2 regions of the Exiguobacterium sp. s80 genome follow, and region 1 is predicted to be linked to the other one. Evidence: riboswitches for the same ligand, from Rfam matches in the RefSeq annotation. Region 1 holds a riboswitch; the other holds the start of a gene.
What was found. Region 1 has a riboswitch for thiamine pyrophosphate ahead of tenA (thiaminase II). Riboswitches for the same ligand answer to the same signal wherever they lie in the genome.
Positions count from the first base shown of each region.

Region 2: linked by a shared signal. The riboswitch ahead of KNP94_RS02850 (3-oxoacyl-ACP reductase) and the one ahead of tenA (thiaminase II) in region 1 are both predicted to bind thiamine pyrophosphate.

Region 1 covers NZ_JACSMP010000001.1:285,145-293,492, reverse strand. The annotation lists gene KNP94_RS01505 (amino acid ABC transporter ATP-binding protein) at 1-18, opposite strand, end outside; gene KNP94_RS01500 (amino acid ABC transporter permease) at 32-688, opposite strand; gene KNP94_RS01495 (transporter substrate-binding domain-containing protein) at 749-1,522, opposite strand; gene KNP94_RS01490 (BrxA/BrxB family bacilliredoxin) at 2,308-2,733, opposite strand; gene KNP94_RS01485 (class I SAM-dependent methyltransferase) at 2,766-3,950, opposite strand; gene KNP94_RS01480 (sporulation protein) at 4,049-4,822, shown strand; gene tenA (thiaminase II) at 4,973-5,674, opposite strand; TPP riboswitch at 5,749-5,854, opposite strand; gene KNP94_RS01470 (DUF1002 domain-containing protein) at 6,042-6,923, shown strand; gene abc-f (ribosomal protection-like ABC-F family protein) at 7,205-8,348, shown strand, end outside.
Region 2 covers NZ_JACSMP010000001.1:560,381-568,728, forward strand. The annotation lists gene adhE (bifunctional acetaldehyde-CoA/alcohol dehydrogenase) at 1-1,373, shown strand, start outside; TPP riboswitch at 1,523-1,623, shown strand; gene KNP94_RS02850 (3-oxoacyl-ACP reductase) at 1,762-2,514, shown strand; gene KNP94_RS02855 (LLM class flavin-dependent oxidoreductase) at 2,552-3,889, shown strand; gene KNP94_RS02860 (hypothetical protein) at 4,039-5,454, shown strand; gene KNP94_RS02865 (bifunctional 2',3'-cyclic-nucleotide 2'-phosphodiesterase/3'-nucleotidase) at 5,666-8,348, shown strand, end outside.

The sequences.
Region 1 (8,348 bases):
ATCGGTGACTTGAATCATAGGTTCCATCTGATTACCCACTCTTTCTCATAGCTTTTTCGACTTGTTGACCAATCAAGGACAATCCCATGACAAGGACGAAATAGACGAGTCCCGCAAATAACAAGGGTTCGAAGTACAATGCTTTTTCTCCACCGACGACTTGCGCTCGGCGCATAATATCGAGAACACCGACTGTCGAGACGAGTGCCGACTCTTTTGTTAACGTAATCATTTCATTCATGATGGCTGGTAAAATGTTTTTGAACGCTTGCGGTAAGATGATTGACCGCAATTGTTTCATGTATGGGATACCGAGTGCATCCGCTGCTTCCCATTGTCCACGATCGACTGCTTGAATTCCTGCCCGGATGATTTCCGAGATGTAAGCACCCGAGTTTAATGAAAAGGCGATGACAGCGGATTGATAGCCTGTCGTGACGTAACCTGTCAGTTGCGGTAAACCGAAGTGAATGATTGCCAGTTGCAAAATCAAGGGTGTTCCACGAAAGACTGCCGTATACGCGTGTCCAATGAAGCGAATGAATTTGCTTTTCGTAATTTTAAGGGCTGCCACGATGATTCCGATCAACATCCCTGCGACGGCAGCGACGAGCACGACTTGGAACAGAACTGGAATCCCTTGCAGAATATATGGGATTGAATCTTGAATCTTTGTAAAGTCTATCATAACCAAACTCCTAACGTCGCGCAAAAGGGATGGGTTTACCCCCACCCCTATGTGCTTCTCTTATTTTGCTTCTTTTTGGAACCATTCTTCTGCAAGTTTGTCGATTTCACCCGCATCGATCATCTTTTTCAACTCTTTGTTGAACTCGTCACGCATCTTGTCGCCTTTTTTGAAAGCGGCGGCTGAACCCGTCGGTCCGTCTTCTTTAATTTCATACGTTTTTAACGATTCGTCTTGATCCATGTATTTGACCGCTACAGCATCTTCGATGATGAGCGCATCAATCCGACCCGTATTGAGTTCTTGAATGATTTCCGGAATTTTATTCAACGAGACGGCTTCGCTGTCTTTATAACGATCTTTTGCAATGCCTTCTTGAATCGATCCAAGTTGGACGCCGATTTTTTTACCTTTCAGTTCATCTTCCGAACTAATCGCTTCGTCTTTTGTCATGACGAGGTTCTTTGATTCGAAGTAAACATCTGTGAAATCAGCGTTTTTCTTCCGCTCGTCTGTCGGTGTCATTCCTGCCATGACAAAATCAACCCGACCTGAGCTGAGTGCTCCGAGTAAGCTACCGAACTCCATGTCTTCAATTTTCAAATCATAACCGAGGTTTTTTGTAACTTCTTTTGCGATTGCGACATCAAATCCAACGATGTCGTCCCCTTTCGCCGTATCGATGTATTCAAACGGGAAGTAATCTGCTGACGTTCCCATCGTTAATACTTTACTGTCATCACTTGAACCGCCTGATGAATCATCTGATGCACCACATGCTGCCATCGTAAGTGCGAGAATGCCTGCCATTGCCGTTGCTACTAATTTTTTCATGAATAAATTCCCCTTCCAACGCTCAATTGTCAGAACTTTAACAATAGTATGACTTATGTTTTTTTCTAATTCAATACTAAATAGCTCTGATCCGATTTATTACTTTTAGGATATACGAATATTTATTCATTGTAAAGTATAATTATCTCGTAATAATGCATAAATCGATTCTTTTTATACAAAACATGAGTAAATAACCACTTTTGAATCCGCTTACATTTTTATTGCTATCCTCGGATTTTAATCATGGGTACTTTCTAACTCGAAAAAGGGGATGCTATTGATTCGATTCGTCTTTCTTTTTTCATTGCTCTTTCAATAAGTCGGCCTCTGCTTCAGGGGGACTGCTAAAAAAACATCTCTTTCGCGCACACTCACTTTCACGACAAATTAAAACCGTGTTTCAATTAAGAAACACGGCTCTAGACTGTAGTCAAAGTGCCATTGGGCGATAAAAGCGTTTTTTTCGTTGCTTTCCTCGGGCGAGGCGCAAGCCGTTGCTCCTTGGTCCTAATGGACAACGAGCAGGGTCTTGCCTGCCTCTGAAAGTGCGTTAAAAACGCACTTTTTCCCGTAGGAGTCAACGAAACGTGACGCTCTTTAGGAAATACCGTGAAGGAAATCCAGACATGCAGACGGTTTAGAGCGCAATCTGTCTTGAATCGCTTTAGAACCGCGAAAAGCGAATGGATCGCACCTAGATGTCGCATGTTCACTCTTCATAAGCGTTTGTATACATGCTGGAGCCGTGTTTCAATTAAGAAACACGGCTCCAGTTGATTCACTTATGCGTAAATTTCAATCAATGACTCTAATTTTTCAACAACTTCTTCTGCAGTAAACGATTCGATGTCGAAACGTTCAACCATCGAAAGAATGTTGCCATCTTGCATCAAAGCGAATGATGGTGATGAAGGTGGATACCCTTCAAAGTACTCGCGTGCCCGGTCCGTTGCTTCACGGTCTTGTCCCGCAAACACCGTTACGAAATGATCTGGCTTCACGCCTTCCATTCGATTGACGTAAGCAGCTGCCGGGCGAGCAATCCCACCTGCACATCCACATACTGAGTTGACAAGGACAAGTGTCAATCCTTCACGCTTCATCGCGTCATCGACGCTTTCAGCTGTCGTTAATTCTTCAAAACCAGCAGCTGCCGCTTCTTTACGTGCTGTCTGGACGACGTCTTCAAAATACATTTGGAAATCCATCGGTCTAATTCCTCCCTTATTCGTTCTCTTCCTTATTGTACGAGTTTAGATGAAATCTGTCCAAGTCTGCCGCTTAATTCTTGCGCCAAATATGGTTTCGCATGTAGTAGATCACGGAAGGCGACGTAACGGTCAATTTTTTCTTCCGACGGCTGACGGTCATTTTTATACGCACGAATCAAGACATTTTTTGGTGTATGCTCTAAATCAATGAATTCAAGCAATTGTGTCTCGTAACCGACGAGCGTCAAGATTTCGGCACGGATCGAATCCGTCGCAAGCGAAGCGAACTTCTCTTGAATCAGCCCGTGTTGCAACATGACGTCGAGTGGTGAACAGTCGAGTTGACGATTGAGTTCTTTTTGACAACACGGGACACTTAAGATGACAGACGCATTCCAATCAACGGCGCGGGCAAGTGCAACATCCGTTGCGACGTCACAGGCATGAAGCGTCACCATTAAGTCAACCTCTGTATCTTCGTTATAATCATGGACGTCCCCGACACGAAACTCGAGATTCGTATAGTCGAGATCGCGCGCAATCGCTGTACATTCTTCGATGACTTCTTTTTTGAGATCAAGTCCGGTCACTTTCAAGTCGAAGCCTTTGACGACACTTAAATAATGATACAAGGCAAACGTCAAGTACGATTTTCCACAACCGAAATCAAGAATCCGTAACGTTCGGTCTGTCGGTAACGCGGAAATACTATCTTCGACGAACTCCAGGAACCGATTGATTTGTTTAAATTTATCGTACTTTTGCCGTTTGACTTGTCCGTCTTCCGTCATGACACCGAGTCGGACTAAAAACGGAACGACGACACCATCTTCAAGGAGATGACTTTTTTTACGGTTATGCGACAGTTCTGCTTGCAGGGGTGACTGTTGCGTTGTTTTTAACGATACTTTCATTTTTTTGGATAACTGGAACTGAACTTCTTCCGTCTCGAAACGGAATAAAAATTGACGGAATTCCTCCATCAATCCGTCGAGTCGTTCTAAAAATTCATCAACCGACAAATTTTCGTGTTTAATTATCCGTTCATATTGAAACTCTAACTGGATTGCATACGTATCTTTCAATAGAATCGGTTTTAGTTTGATTCTTCGAAGATCATTCGACTTTTGGCGCGGACCACTAATCGTTGCATGCACGAGAGCAGCAGCCTCGAGCTTTTGAGTGAGTAATTCTTTTACTTGGTGTAATTCCACTGTAGTCCCGTCCTTTTCTGATTGTTCTTTCGAAACTGTAGCAAATTCCACCCTATTCGACAAGTAAGGTATCTTCATCATTAAAGGAGGAACGAACGATGTTCAAAAAACTTTTATCACAAATCGGAATCGGTGCCGCCACAGTCGATACACGACTCGACAGCGAACGCTGTGAGCCAGGCGGACAGATTCACGGAACCGTCCATATTAAAGGCGGCAATGTCGACCAAGAAATCGATCGGATTTATTTAGCGTTTAATACACAATATAAAGAAGAAGTCAGGGACAGCACGACATTTACGACGTTCACACTCGATCGTTTTTCGCTAAACGAAGCCGCCTTTACGATTGAAGCAGGTGTCGAACGCGAAATTCCGTTTACGCTTCAAGTACCATTCAATACGCCGCTCTCGGTCAGTCAATCGAAATCATGGATTGAAACGGGTCTCGATATCGCCCAGGCGGTCGATCCGTCAGACCGGGACGCCATCATCGTCCAAGCCAATGACCTCCAATCCGTTATCTTAGAAGCGATGGAAGAACTTGGCTTCCGACTCAAGAAAGCGGACACGGAAAAACTTCCCGGGCGTTACCGGAAGGATTTACCGATCGCCCAGGAACTCGAGTATTCGGCACGCAATACGTACTTCGCCCATAAACTCGATGAAGTCGAACTCATCATGCTCCAAGACCGTACCGGCATCGACATCGTCTTGCAAATCGACCGTCGTGCCCACGACTTAGGTTCGCTCTTCAGTGAGATGGCGGGTGCGGATGAGACGATGACGAAGCTATCCTTATCGAACCACGATTTGATGGACCGAAACGCCGTCAAACAACAATTAAACGATTTGATTGAACGGTACAGCTGATTTCCTTACCAGAATTTTCATCATGCCTGTAATCCACCAACAAAAAAACCTGAGCGATTGCCATGACTTTCTTTACGAAAGCTGAAAATTGCTCAGGTTTTGTGCAGTCTGCCGTCTGATCGCGCTGATCAACAGCGGCTAAAGCTGTACTTATCGTTTCGTTACTTTTGGTTGACGCGTAACTTGTGTAAAGAGACGTTCAAACGTTTCTTCCGTCCAGCCCATTTCCCAAAACATCAATTCGTAATAACAGCTTCTGACGAAATGGTGTTTCATCCGTTCCCGTTCTGCTTCAGTCGCTTGCGCCGCCAAAGCATCCAGCCGGTCGACCTGTTCAAAGACGACCCGTTCGAACCATTCCGAGCTGTATGTTGCAATCCACTGTTGATAAATCGGTGACGCCGGTGACTTCGTCAACAGTTGTTGTCCGACTTCATAATAAAGCCAGTAACACGGTAAAATCGCTGCAATCGTTTCCCCGAGTGTCCCCTCGCTCGCATGATGCATATGTGAGACATAGGCATACGCAGTCGGTGCCGGTTCGAACGCTGCTAAATCCGCTTCCGTAATAGCGAGCGGTTCAAAAAACGATTGATGGAGTGATAGCTCAGCCGCATAGGTCGATGTCGCATGTTCCGCGAGTTCCGCGATCGTCGCAAAATCCGTTGCCTTTGAGGCGGCCCGGGCTTGAATTTTTGCGAAATGTTTTAAGTAATACGCATCCTGCATGACATAATGTCGAAATTTTTCGAGCGGTAACGTCCCGTCACCAATGCCTGTGACGAATGGATGGGAAAAACTGCTGTCCCAATATGTTTTTGCGGCTTGCCGAATTTCTTGACTGAATTTCAACCTAATTCCCCCTTTTGTTGAATCAAAAAACGCCACACCCTACGAACAGGGCATGACGTGAAGAGACAACAAGAGAGATATTCACGCCACTTCCCTCCGTAAGTCCAAACTTAATCAGGTTCAAAGGGTCCGAACGTCTTCGTCGTCTCAGTCGGCCTACCGACTCCCCTAGTGGTCATTATTTAATTCCTCTTCACTATATCATTTTTTCAGTCACATGATCAGGATTTTAAATGAAATGTAGTATAGGATTAGGGACACGAGGTGGGCGGTTCATTCCGCCTCAAGACCGATTCCGTTCTGGGAGACGTCACTTACAATGAAATTAGCACCTGATACTACCTACTATACTCGGAGGATTTATACTATGAATAAAGCAACAAAAATCATGACCACGACGCTTTTAGCGACAAGTTTACTTCTACCGACTGCTGCTTCAGCAGAGCAAGTCGTCGATAAAACAATCATCACGCTTGGTGAATCGCTCGGGGCAAAGGATAAAGCCTGGGTACTCGCCCGATTGAATGCGCCGGAAGGCATTACGCCCGTCATCGCCACGGCAGCGGATGAAGAAAAATATTTAGGGAAAAACGTTCCCCAATCGCAACTCGGCGGCAATATGTACTCTTCCGCAAAAATCGAACTCGCTGAAAAAGGCGACGGTTTATCTGTCGCGACCGAAAACATTACCTGGGTAACAAAAGACATGTACTTGAACGCGCTCGTCACTGCAGGCGTAACGGACGCCGACATCACAATCACTTCCCCTTATAAAGTCACCGGGACCTCTGCTTTGACGGGGATCATGAAAGCATACGATCAAACGTCGGCTGAGACCGGCATTAAATTGACGGATGAACGAAAAGATTTAGCCCAACAAGAGTTATCGGTCACTTCCGATGTCGGAAAAACGGTCGGGACGGACAAAGTCGCCGAACTGATGAATGAAATCAAAGCAGAGATCGCCAAACAAAAGCCGGAAACCAAAGTCGATATCGAGAATGTCATCATCCAAGTCATTCAAAATAACAACATCCAGTTGTCGGACGCCCAAATGGAGCGGTTGACGTCATTGTTCAGTCAAATGGAGAAAGCTGACTTGAACTGGGGACAAATCGAGACCGGATTAAAGGGTGCCGGGCAAGATATCCACGCGTTCGCGACCTCCGAAGAAACGAAAGGATTTTTTGCAAAACTGTTTGACGGCTTAAGTAAGTTCTTTAACTCGATTTCCGGACTGTTCAAGTAACTGAAAACGATTTCATTTTCAGTTCAAAACATGGTAAACTAACTTTATCGAAACGAAAAGGTGGTGTAAAAGATGGGTTTTGCTGCGTGTAAGCAATGGTTGATGGAACAACTTTATCTGTTGCGCGCGATTTTTCATGAAATGGCGTTCTAAAGGACGAGTCTGCCCTTTTCTTAGGAACATCCATCTGAAAAATAAAGCAAAGCGCACCTTTTACGGTAAACGGAGAGCGCTATTTGCGTTCTCCGTTTTTTGATGCGCATGAAAGGAAGTTACTGATCATGATTTGCGACATCCAACACCTGACAAAACAATTTGGGGGAGCATCCGTCTTAACCGATGTCTCGCTCTATCTTAAACAAGCTGACCGCATCGGATTGATCGGTCGAAACGGAACCGGAAAAACCACGTTACTGCGTTTAATCGCGCAACTCGAAACAGCGGACAGCGGAACCCTTTATCTCAAAAAAGGACTTTCCATCGGTTATTTGGCTCAAATTCCACAGTTCGCAGAAGAATTGACGGGCCTTGATGTTCTCTGGACCGCATTTGCCCAAATCGTCGCCTTACGGACGACGATGCATCAGCTTGAACAACAAATGGCAAGTGCTGACCACCTGGACGATGTGCTAAATGCGTATACGCGTGTGACCGAACAATTCGAACAACAGGACGGTTACCTGCTCGACTCGAAAATCCAGCGCATGATTAACGGACTCCACCTCGATGCCTTGCTGACACGTCCCTTTTCTCAATTAAGTGGTGGCGAACAAACGAAAATCTGCCTCGGCCGGATGCTGCTGGTGGAACCAGACTTGTTGATTCTCGACGAACCGACGAATCACCTCGATCTCGCAGCAATCGAATGGCTCGAACAATTTTTAAACAGTTATCCGGGCGCTGTCATCATCGTCTCGCATGATCGCGTGTTTCTTGACGCAAGTGTCAACTTGATCGCTGAACTTGAAGATGGTGAACTGACAATCTACCCAGGAAATTATTCGGCGTACACGGTCGCGAAAGAACGCCTGCTCCTCGAACAATTCCACGCCTACACGGAACAACAAAAGAAAATCAAACAGATGAAGGATGCGATTCGGCGCTTGCGCCAGTGGGCAAATGAAGCCTCTCCGCCAAGCGAAAAACTGTTCCGAAAAGCAAAAGCCATGGAACGGGCACTCGAACGGATTGAGCGACTCAAACGGCCGCTCCTGGAAAAAGCGGTGCCTGACATCCGCTTTTCGTCGCAAGGGCAACTCAGTCAAATCGTTTACCGTCTTGAGGATGTCACGCTTTCCGTCGCCGGCCGGAAGTTGTTCGCGTCGCTCGATTTCGAAGCCGCGGCACGTGACCGGATTGGAATCGTCGGTGCGAACGGAAGTGGGAAAACGACGTTATTACGTGTCTTACTTGGACAACTCCAGC
Region 2 (8,348 bases), 280 kb from region 1:
CAGCACACGGTGGGATTGGTGATCTGTATAACGAATTGACACCATCACTGACACTCGGTTGCGGCTCTTACGGGAAAAACTCCGTCTCTGAAAACGTAACGGCGAAACATCTACTCAATGTCAAGAAGGTGGCGAGACGACGCGTGAACATGCAGTGGTTCAAAGTACCGGAAAAGATTTTCTTTGAAAAAAATTCAGTTCAATACTTGAAATCGATTCAAGATGTCTCACGTGCGTTGATCGTCACCGATCAAGCGATGGTCGAGTTCGGCTACGCGGATAAAGTCATCCGCAACTTACCGGCAGGCGTCAGCTACCGGATCTTCGACCAAGTCGAACCGGATCCATCGGTTGCAACGGTTCAGACAGGAGCGCAAGCGATGCGCGACTTCAAACCGGACTTGATCATCGCCCTCGGTGGCGGATCAGCGATGGATGCAGCGAAAGGCATGTGGCTCTTCTACGAGCAACCGAACGAAACGTTCTCGAACTTACGTCAAAAGTTCCTCGATATCCGGAAACGGGCCTATAAATTCCCGGCGCTCGGTAACAAAGCGAAGTTCGTCGCGATTCCGACGACGTCCGGAACAGGATCTGAAGTCACACCGTTTACCGTCATCACGGACAAAGAGAAAAACGTCAAGTATCCGATTGCTGACTATGCATTAACACCAGATGTCGCAATCATCGATCCGGAATTCGTCATGACGGTCCCGGCATCAATCACGGCGGACACCGGAATGGACGTCTTGACACATGCGACAGAAGCCTTCGTCTCCGTCCTCGCGAACGACTATACGGACGGACTGGCGCTAAAAGCGATCAAGATGATCTTCGACTACTTGCCACGCGCTTATGCGAATGGTGACGATGCCGAAGCACGCGAAAAAGTTCACAATGCGTCAACGATGGCCGGAATGGCGTTTGCCAATGCCTTCCTCGGGATTAACCATTCGATCGCGCACAAAATCGGTGGGGAGTTCCACACGCCACACGGTCGCACGAATGCGATTCTGATGCCACACGTCATCCGCTACAATGCAGCGAAACCGACGAAACTCGCTTCGTTCCCGAAATATGAATCATTCATCGCTGATGAACGGTACGCAGAAATCGCGCGTTATCTCGGACTACCGGCAGCGACGACGGAACAAGGTGTCGAGTCACTAATCCAAGCGATCACAGAACTCGGACAACAGTTGAACATCAAAATGTCATTCAAAGCCCAAGGCATCAAAAAAGCCGACTTTGAAGCAAAACTCGACAAGATGGCCGTCGATGCATTCGAAGATCAATGTACGACAGCGAATCCAAAAATGCCGCTCGTGACGGAACTTCGGAACATCATGGAGCTTGCGTACGAAGGCGTATAACAGAGAAAAAAATCATGGCAATTCAAAAGAGCCTTGCTTCCGGTCGACGGAGGCAAGGCTTTCGTTCGTAATCAGAAGAGACACCGATAAAACTGTCTTGTCATTATTGACAGATATTTCTAAGACCGCTAAAGTGAAGGTAACTTGAATAGAATCACTAGGGGTGTTGCTAAACTGAGATGAGTAGATACTCAAACCCTTTGAACCTGAACTAGTTCGTACTAGCGTAGGGAAGTGTAGACTCTAATAAACCAGCGAAGACCAGTCTGTCGGTTTTTTGTTATGTGATTATTTAGACGTGCGCAACTTTCCTTTTGGAGAGTTGCGCTTTTTTTTGTTTACGACTTCGCTATTTAAGTTGCAAAAGACGATGAAGGAGTGGAAGACAGTGAACAGAACAGTGTTAGTGACGGGAAGCAGTCGGGGACTTGGCGCGACAATTGCAAGAGTATTGGTGAACAACGGGTTTAAAGTTGTGATTAATTATTATAAGAGCGAGGATGCGGCAGAGGAACTCGTAAATGAGCTCGGTGCAGAACATGCCATTGCCCTGTATGCGGATGTCACGAAGCGACAAGACGTCGAGACATTGATGCAGTCAGCGACAGCTCATTACGGACAAATCGATGTCGTAATCAATAATGCATTAGTCGATTTTAAGTTCGATCCGCGCGCTCAAAAATCATTCATCGATTTGGAATGGGAAGATTATCAAAAACAGTTGGATGGCACGTTGAAAGCAGCGTTCCACGTCGTGCAAAGTGTTCTGCCGCAATTCATTGAACGAAATAACGGCACCATCATCAGCATCGGCACGAATCTGTATCAAAACCCGGTAGTTCCCTATCACGAATATACGACGGCAAAAGCAGGGTTGATCGGCTTTACGCGTAATCTTGCATCAGAGCTAGGACAGTACGGCATAAACGTGAATGTCGTCTCCGGCGGCTTGTTGAAAGTGACGGATGCCAGTGCTGTGACGACCGCTGAAGTATTCGATTTAATTGCCCAATCAACTCCGTTAAAAAGAGTGACGACGCCGGAAGAGGTGGCGCAATTGGTCGCCTTTTTAGCGTCAGAAGCAGCCTCTGGCATTACCGGTCAAAATCTAACCGTAGATGGCGGATTGACGATGAACTGATGTCAGCGCTCAGGAGAAAGGAGTCAGGGACCTAAAGATGACGAAAACGAAGCAGTTAAACATCGGTGTTTTATTGTACGGCTGTGGCCATCATCAAGCGGCATGGTTAATGCCGGATTCTGCGATTGAAGAAATCGGGGAGAGCGGTTATTATCAGCGATTGGCTCAACTAGCGGAAGCGGGCTGCCTGGATGCTGTATTTTTTGCTGACAATCAATCTTTTCCTGCTGCAAACGCAACTGAACTACCGGCCTTTTGGCTCGATCCTGTAATCAATTTAACCGCTATTTCTCAAGTAACCCGCCATATCGGGTTAGTTTCAACGATATCGAGTACGTTTTCAAATCCGTATACAGCGGCGAGACAACTGTTAAGCCTTGATCACGTGACGAACGGGCGTGTCGGCTGGAACCTGGTGACGTCGATGACGGACTGGGAAGCGTTAAACCATAGTATGGATAGGCTCCCTGCAAGGGACGAACGGTATCAAAAGGCGGATGAATTTGCGTCTGTAATGGAAAAATTATTTTTATCCTGGGATCGAGCTGATTTCCTTTCGAGCCGGACGGACAACCGGTTAATTGATCCTGAAAAGATTCAACCGATCCATCATAGCGGGACCTACTTCAACGTAAAAGGTCCTTCGTCTACACCGCGTAGTCCTCAAGGGAAGCCGGTGGCAATGCAGGCGGGTGCATCTGCCCAAGGGATTGCACTTGCATCAAAGCACGCGGATGCCGTCTATTCGGTGTCGTGGAATGTAAAGCAAGCGAAAGCATTCCGGGAAAGTCTACAGACACAAATCAAAGAAAGTGAGTCACCGGAGCGGCAGATTAAAATCTTTCCAGGATTGGTTACATACGTCGGTCGAACCCGGAAAGAGGCGCTGGCGAAGAAAGCCGAACTGGATGAAAAATTACCGGTCGCGAATGCCTTGAAGCAACTGAGTTTCTTTTTGCAACAGGACTGTTCTGATTGGGATCTTGACAAAGCGGTGCCGTCCTTACCGCCTGTCGATGCGTTTTCAGGACCGGTCGGACGCTATAAAACGATTCTTGAAATCATCGATGATACAAAGCCTACACTAAGAGAACTGTTAGGTTATCTGGCAGCTGGTGGGGGACACCTGACACTGATAGGTACACCGGAAGAAATCGTCGATCAAATGGAGCTTTGGTTTGAAATGGGTATCGCAGACGGATTCAATCTGATGCCGCCGTCACTCCCGTCAAGCTTAGAGGATTTTGTAGACCTGATCGTTCCTGAACTGCAAAAAAGAGGATTGTTTAGAAAAGCCTATCAAGGGACTACGCTTCGGGAACATTTTGGTTTAGCTCAGGTGGGGCAGTCGGACGTGAAAAAAATCGTAAAGTAAGCGTTCCTGCCAATCGGAGTTCGGCGTCTGGGAAGTAACCCGTTCGTCATGAACGGGCTACTTTTTGTATTTACTGCAGAAGATTCGTTTTCAAATCACCTGGAACAGGAATAACTATACAAACAATCTAGTCAAGGGGAGGCGCTTTTATGGAGCGGAGGCAACAGCGAAAGGAACGCTCGCATATGTTACGCAATATCTTGTTTGGTATAGGACTCGCTTGTATTGGTTTTCTCGTCCTGTTCGGTGTCATGACCGTTCTCGTCCAACAAATCGAGAAGTCTGCCGATTATCAGGCGTTCGTCGAACTGATGCAGGACACGGACGTCTCGTGGACGACATTGGAATTGACCCTCGTGTTCCTCCTGTTTTTCATCAGCGGAATGGCTGTCACGTTGCCGGAAGCCGTCAAAGAGGGATTGACGAATCAACTGATTGGCGCAAATGATACGGGGAACATCTTGTCGATTTTCGGAATCGATCTCAATCAAGTCTTGGAACCGCTATCCTTCCGCGCCGAATATGGCAGTCCCTTCTTATCGATTTTCGGAATCGGTCTATTCCTAATCTTATTCTTAGTTTTACGGATCGGCGCAACGCGTGTGACCTGGACGATTCGAACAATCAGCTTTTTAGCGGCGAGTTTCGTCTTGTTTGCATTTACGTTCAACACAGCACTCGGGATTGATGTGCTGACAATTGATCAAGCGACCGTCTGGAACGGAATCTTCATTTTACTCTTTTTGACAGGTCTGTTTTATCTCGCGTTTTATCCACGACAACTGTCCGGTATGTCAGCCGCCTCCCGTGCTGCGATCATTATCCTGATGGTCGCAAGTAGTGCACAACTGTTCTTTACGGTGACGGATGAAGCGAAATATGAGGGGGACGCCTCGACCCGGACGTGGTTGACTGTTTCGAGTTTAAACGCAGGCAGTGACGGCTGGTATGATTTGATGCACGGCAGTCAAGTGACCTACAAGGCAAATGTCCTTGGTGCAAGATTAAATGTCCCGGTGACGTTTTTGAACGGGGAAACCGACGTGACGCGGTTGAAACGATCGATGGAGGACGTCGTCAACCGAATCGACGCCGAGCGCGTCACGAATCAACTGTTGACTGTCATCGGGGGAGAACGTCCCGATTTATCGAATACGCGTTTGACGCTTGACGCAGTCGATTACGGAACGGCACGAAATGTCGTCCTTGCGGTGGACGCTCGGTCGGCCGGGCAAACGGCGGCCGCTGATCAAGTCGAACAGGATAAGCCGTTCCCGTTTTGGCTGTTTCTGATTGTCCCGTTCGTCGTCTATCTCCTTGTCAGCATCCGGGCCTTTAACAAATTATACGATCCCGTCGTTTTCGCTGTTGCGACCAGTTTGATTAGCTGGTTCATCTGTTCGCTGACGGGGACATCGTTTGCACTTTTATGGCAAGACGAGGCTCTCGTCCGGTTCAGTCAAGAGACGGCGACGGTGACGACGATTCTCTATGCGACGGTACTGGCACTGATTGCCGGTTTCATCGGTTACGCAATCAAACGACAGCATCATGGTGATAGATGAAGGGTGAAAACCGTTTCCCGTAAGTTCGGGGAGCGGTTTTCTTTTTTACAAGTAAATTTGTAAAGGTTCAAGGTTAATGTAAAGCCAATTTGTGGAATTAGTTAAGAAGGTTAAATAAGACGGATGTCCGACCTATTCAAAGAGGCTATAAGCTACAATCAAAGCGTGTTAAATTAATTGAGCAGTCATTTATATCTTAGGGGGAAACCAGATGAAACAGGCTACAAAAATTATTATCGCTACCACGTTGATCGCACCGATGTTAGCACCCGTCATCCAAGTCAAAACACTCGCAGCAGATGACAGTGTCGTCAAACTACGTTTTCTAGAAACAACAGATTTACATACAAACTCGATGAATTATGATTACTTTAAAGATGCGCAAGATGAGTCGATCGGTCTCGTCAAAGCAGCGACAGTCATCAAACAGCAACAAAATGTCGTCGGCGAAGCGAACAGCTTCCTGTTCGATAACGGGGACACACTCCAAGGCACACCGTTCGGGGATTATGTCAAAAATCAGTACGATCAAGGCAACAAAGGCAAACACCCGATGTATGAGTTAATGGAATACCTCGGATACGACGCCGTCACGCTCGGCAACCATGAGTTTAACTTCGGACTCGATTTTCTGAAGTCAGCGATGAGTGCTTCAAGCGGTTCGATCAAGTTCGTCAACTCGAACGTCCTCGACGCCGTGACGAAACAACCAATCGTCGCGGAATACAATGAAGACGGAAAAGATTATCAAATCATTGAACGGCAAGTGATGGATCAAAACAATCAACCGAAAACAATCAAAGTCGGCGTCTTCGGTGTCGTTACACCACAAATCATGGCGTGGGACGCGGGGAACTTAACCGGTAAAGTGACGGCGGAAGCCATCATCCCGGTCGCTAAAGCGACGGCGAAAAAACTAAAAGACGCTGGTGCGGACGTCGTCGTTGCGCTGGCCCACTCCGGAATCGGGGATACGATCGACCAAAAAGACGGCGATGAGAACGTCGGGTATGCGTTATCGAAACTGGCCGACATCGATGTCTTGATGACCGGTCACCAGCACGGAAAGTTCCCGGCAGCTGACTCGGCATTCAATAAGTTACCGAACGTCGATGCCGAAAAAGGGCTGATTAACGGAAAACCGGTCGTCATGGCGAACACGCAAGGGAAAAATGTCGGTGTCATCGATCTGCAATTAAAACAAGTCGACGGCAAGTGGACGATCGATACGTCATCTGCGAAACTCGCTGACGTCACGAAAGAGACGGTTGCAGACGCCGGTGCGGTCAAACTGATCGAGAAGTCGCATCAAGGAACACTCGACTATATCCGTCAGGAAGTCGGAACGATCAACGACGATATCCAAAGTTTCTTTGCACTCGTCCAAGATGATGACTCGGTCCAGTTCGTCACGAACGCTCAAAAATGGTACGTCGAAAAACAGTTAAAAGACAATGCGGAACTCGCGAAATATAAAGACTTGCCACTCTTATCTGCCGGTGCACCATTCAAAACAGGCGGACGGAATCAAGTCAATGCGGCAGACTACACGTTGATTAAAAAAGGCCCGATCGCACTGAAGAACGTCGCTGATCTATATGTCTATCCGAACACGCTTGAAGTCGTCAAGGTGACGGGCAAAGACGTCAAGAACTGGCTCGAGATGTCGGCCGGTCAATTCAATGAAGTATCAGGCGAACAAACCGATTTATTGAACAAGGATTTCCGCAGCTACAACTTCGATATCCTCGACGGATTGACGTATGAAATCGACATTACGAAACCGGCGAAGTATGACTACAACGGCGTCGTCGTCAACGCGGATGCGAGTCGTGTCCAAGACATCAAGTACGAAGGCAAGGAAATCACGGATGAGCAGGAATTCCTAGTCGCGACAAACAACTACCGTGCAGGCAGTGCGTCGTTCCCGGGTCTTGGTGGCGGAAAAAACATCGTCTACAAGTCAGCGTATGAAACACGGAACGTCATCTCAGACTTCATCCAAGCCAAGCAGCCGGTCGACTATAAGGCCGATGCGAACTGGTCGCTTGTTGCCAGTAAACCGATGACGGTCAACTTCGATTCAGCGGAAGCGGCAGCAGCATATACGAAACGTTACGAAGGGATCACGAATACAGGCGTGACACGTGCCGGTGAAACGGGAACGTTCCTGAAGTTCGAAATGAACGTGCCGATGAAAAACTTTAATGTTAACGTCGCAACCGTCAAACCGGGAGCGAAAGTCGTCACAGGAACAGCTGTTGCCGGAGCGAAGATTACCGTCAAACTCGGATCAACAGTTCTCGGAACGGCGACTGCTGACGAAACAGGAAAGTATGCGGTAACGGTTCGTCCGGTCAAGCTCCGTGACAAACTGACGGTCGTCTCGGAACTCGGATTCATGAAAAAATCAGCAACCGTCACGGTCGGAACAGGCTTCGTCGCGACACCGGCGATCGATAAAAAATCAGCCGTCTACGGTTCGACGGTCTTGACGGGTAAAGCGACAGCAGGACTTGATGTCACGCTGTACAAAGGGTCGACAAAAATTGCCAAAGCAAAAACGACAGCGAGCGGCTTTAAGATTCCAGTCAAAAACGGTTTGACGACAGGGACATACACGGTCAAATCGACGGATATCTCGCACAAAGTCACGAAAAAAGCATCATTCACGATTAAAAACACCTACCCGGTCAAAAAATGGACAGGTAAAAAGACGTTGACGGGCAAAGTCGAAAAACGTCAAATCGTCCGTCTGTTCGAAAAAACGAGCAGCGGCTATCGATTGATTGCCCAGGATGTCGCCGACAACCACGGCAACTACGTCCTGAAAATGCGGACGGGTCTTGCGACAGGTTCGTACAAGATGAATGTCTACACGGCATCGGATCGTC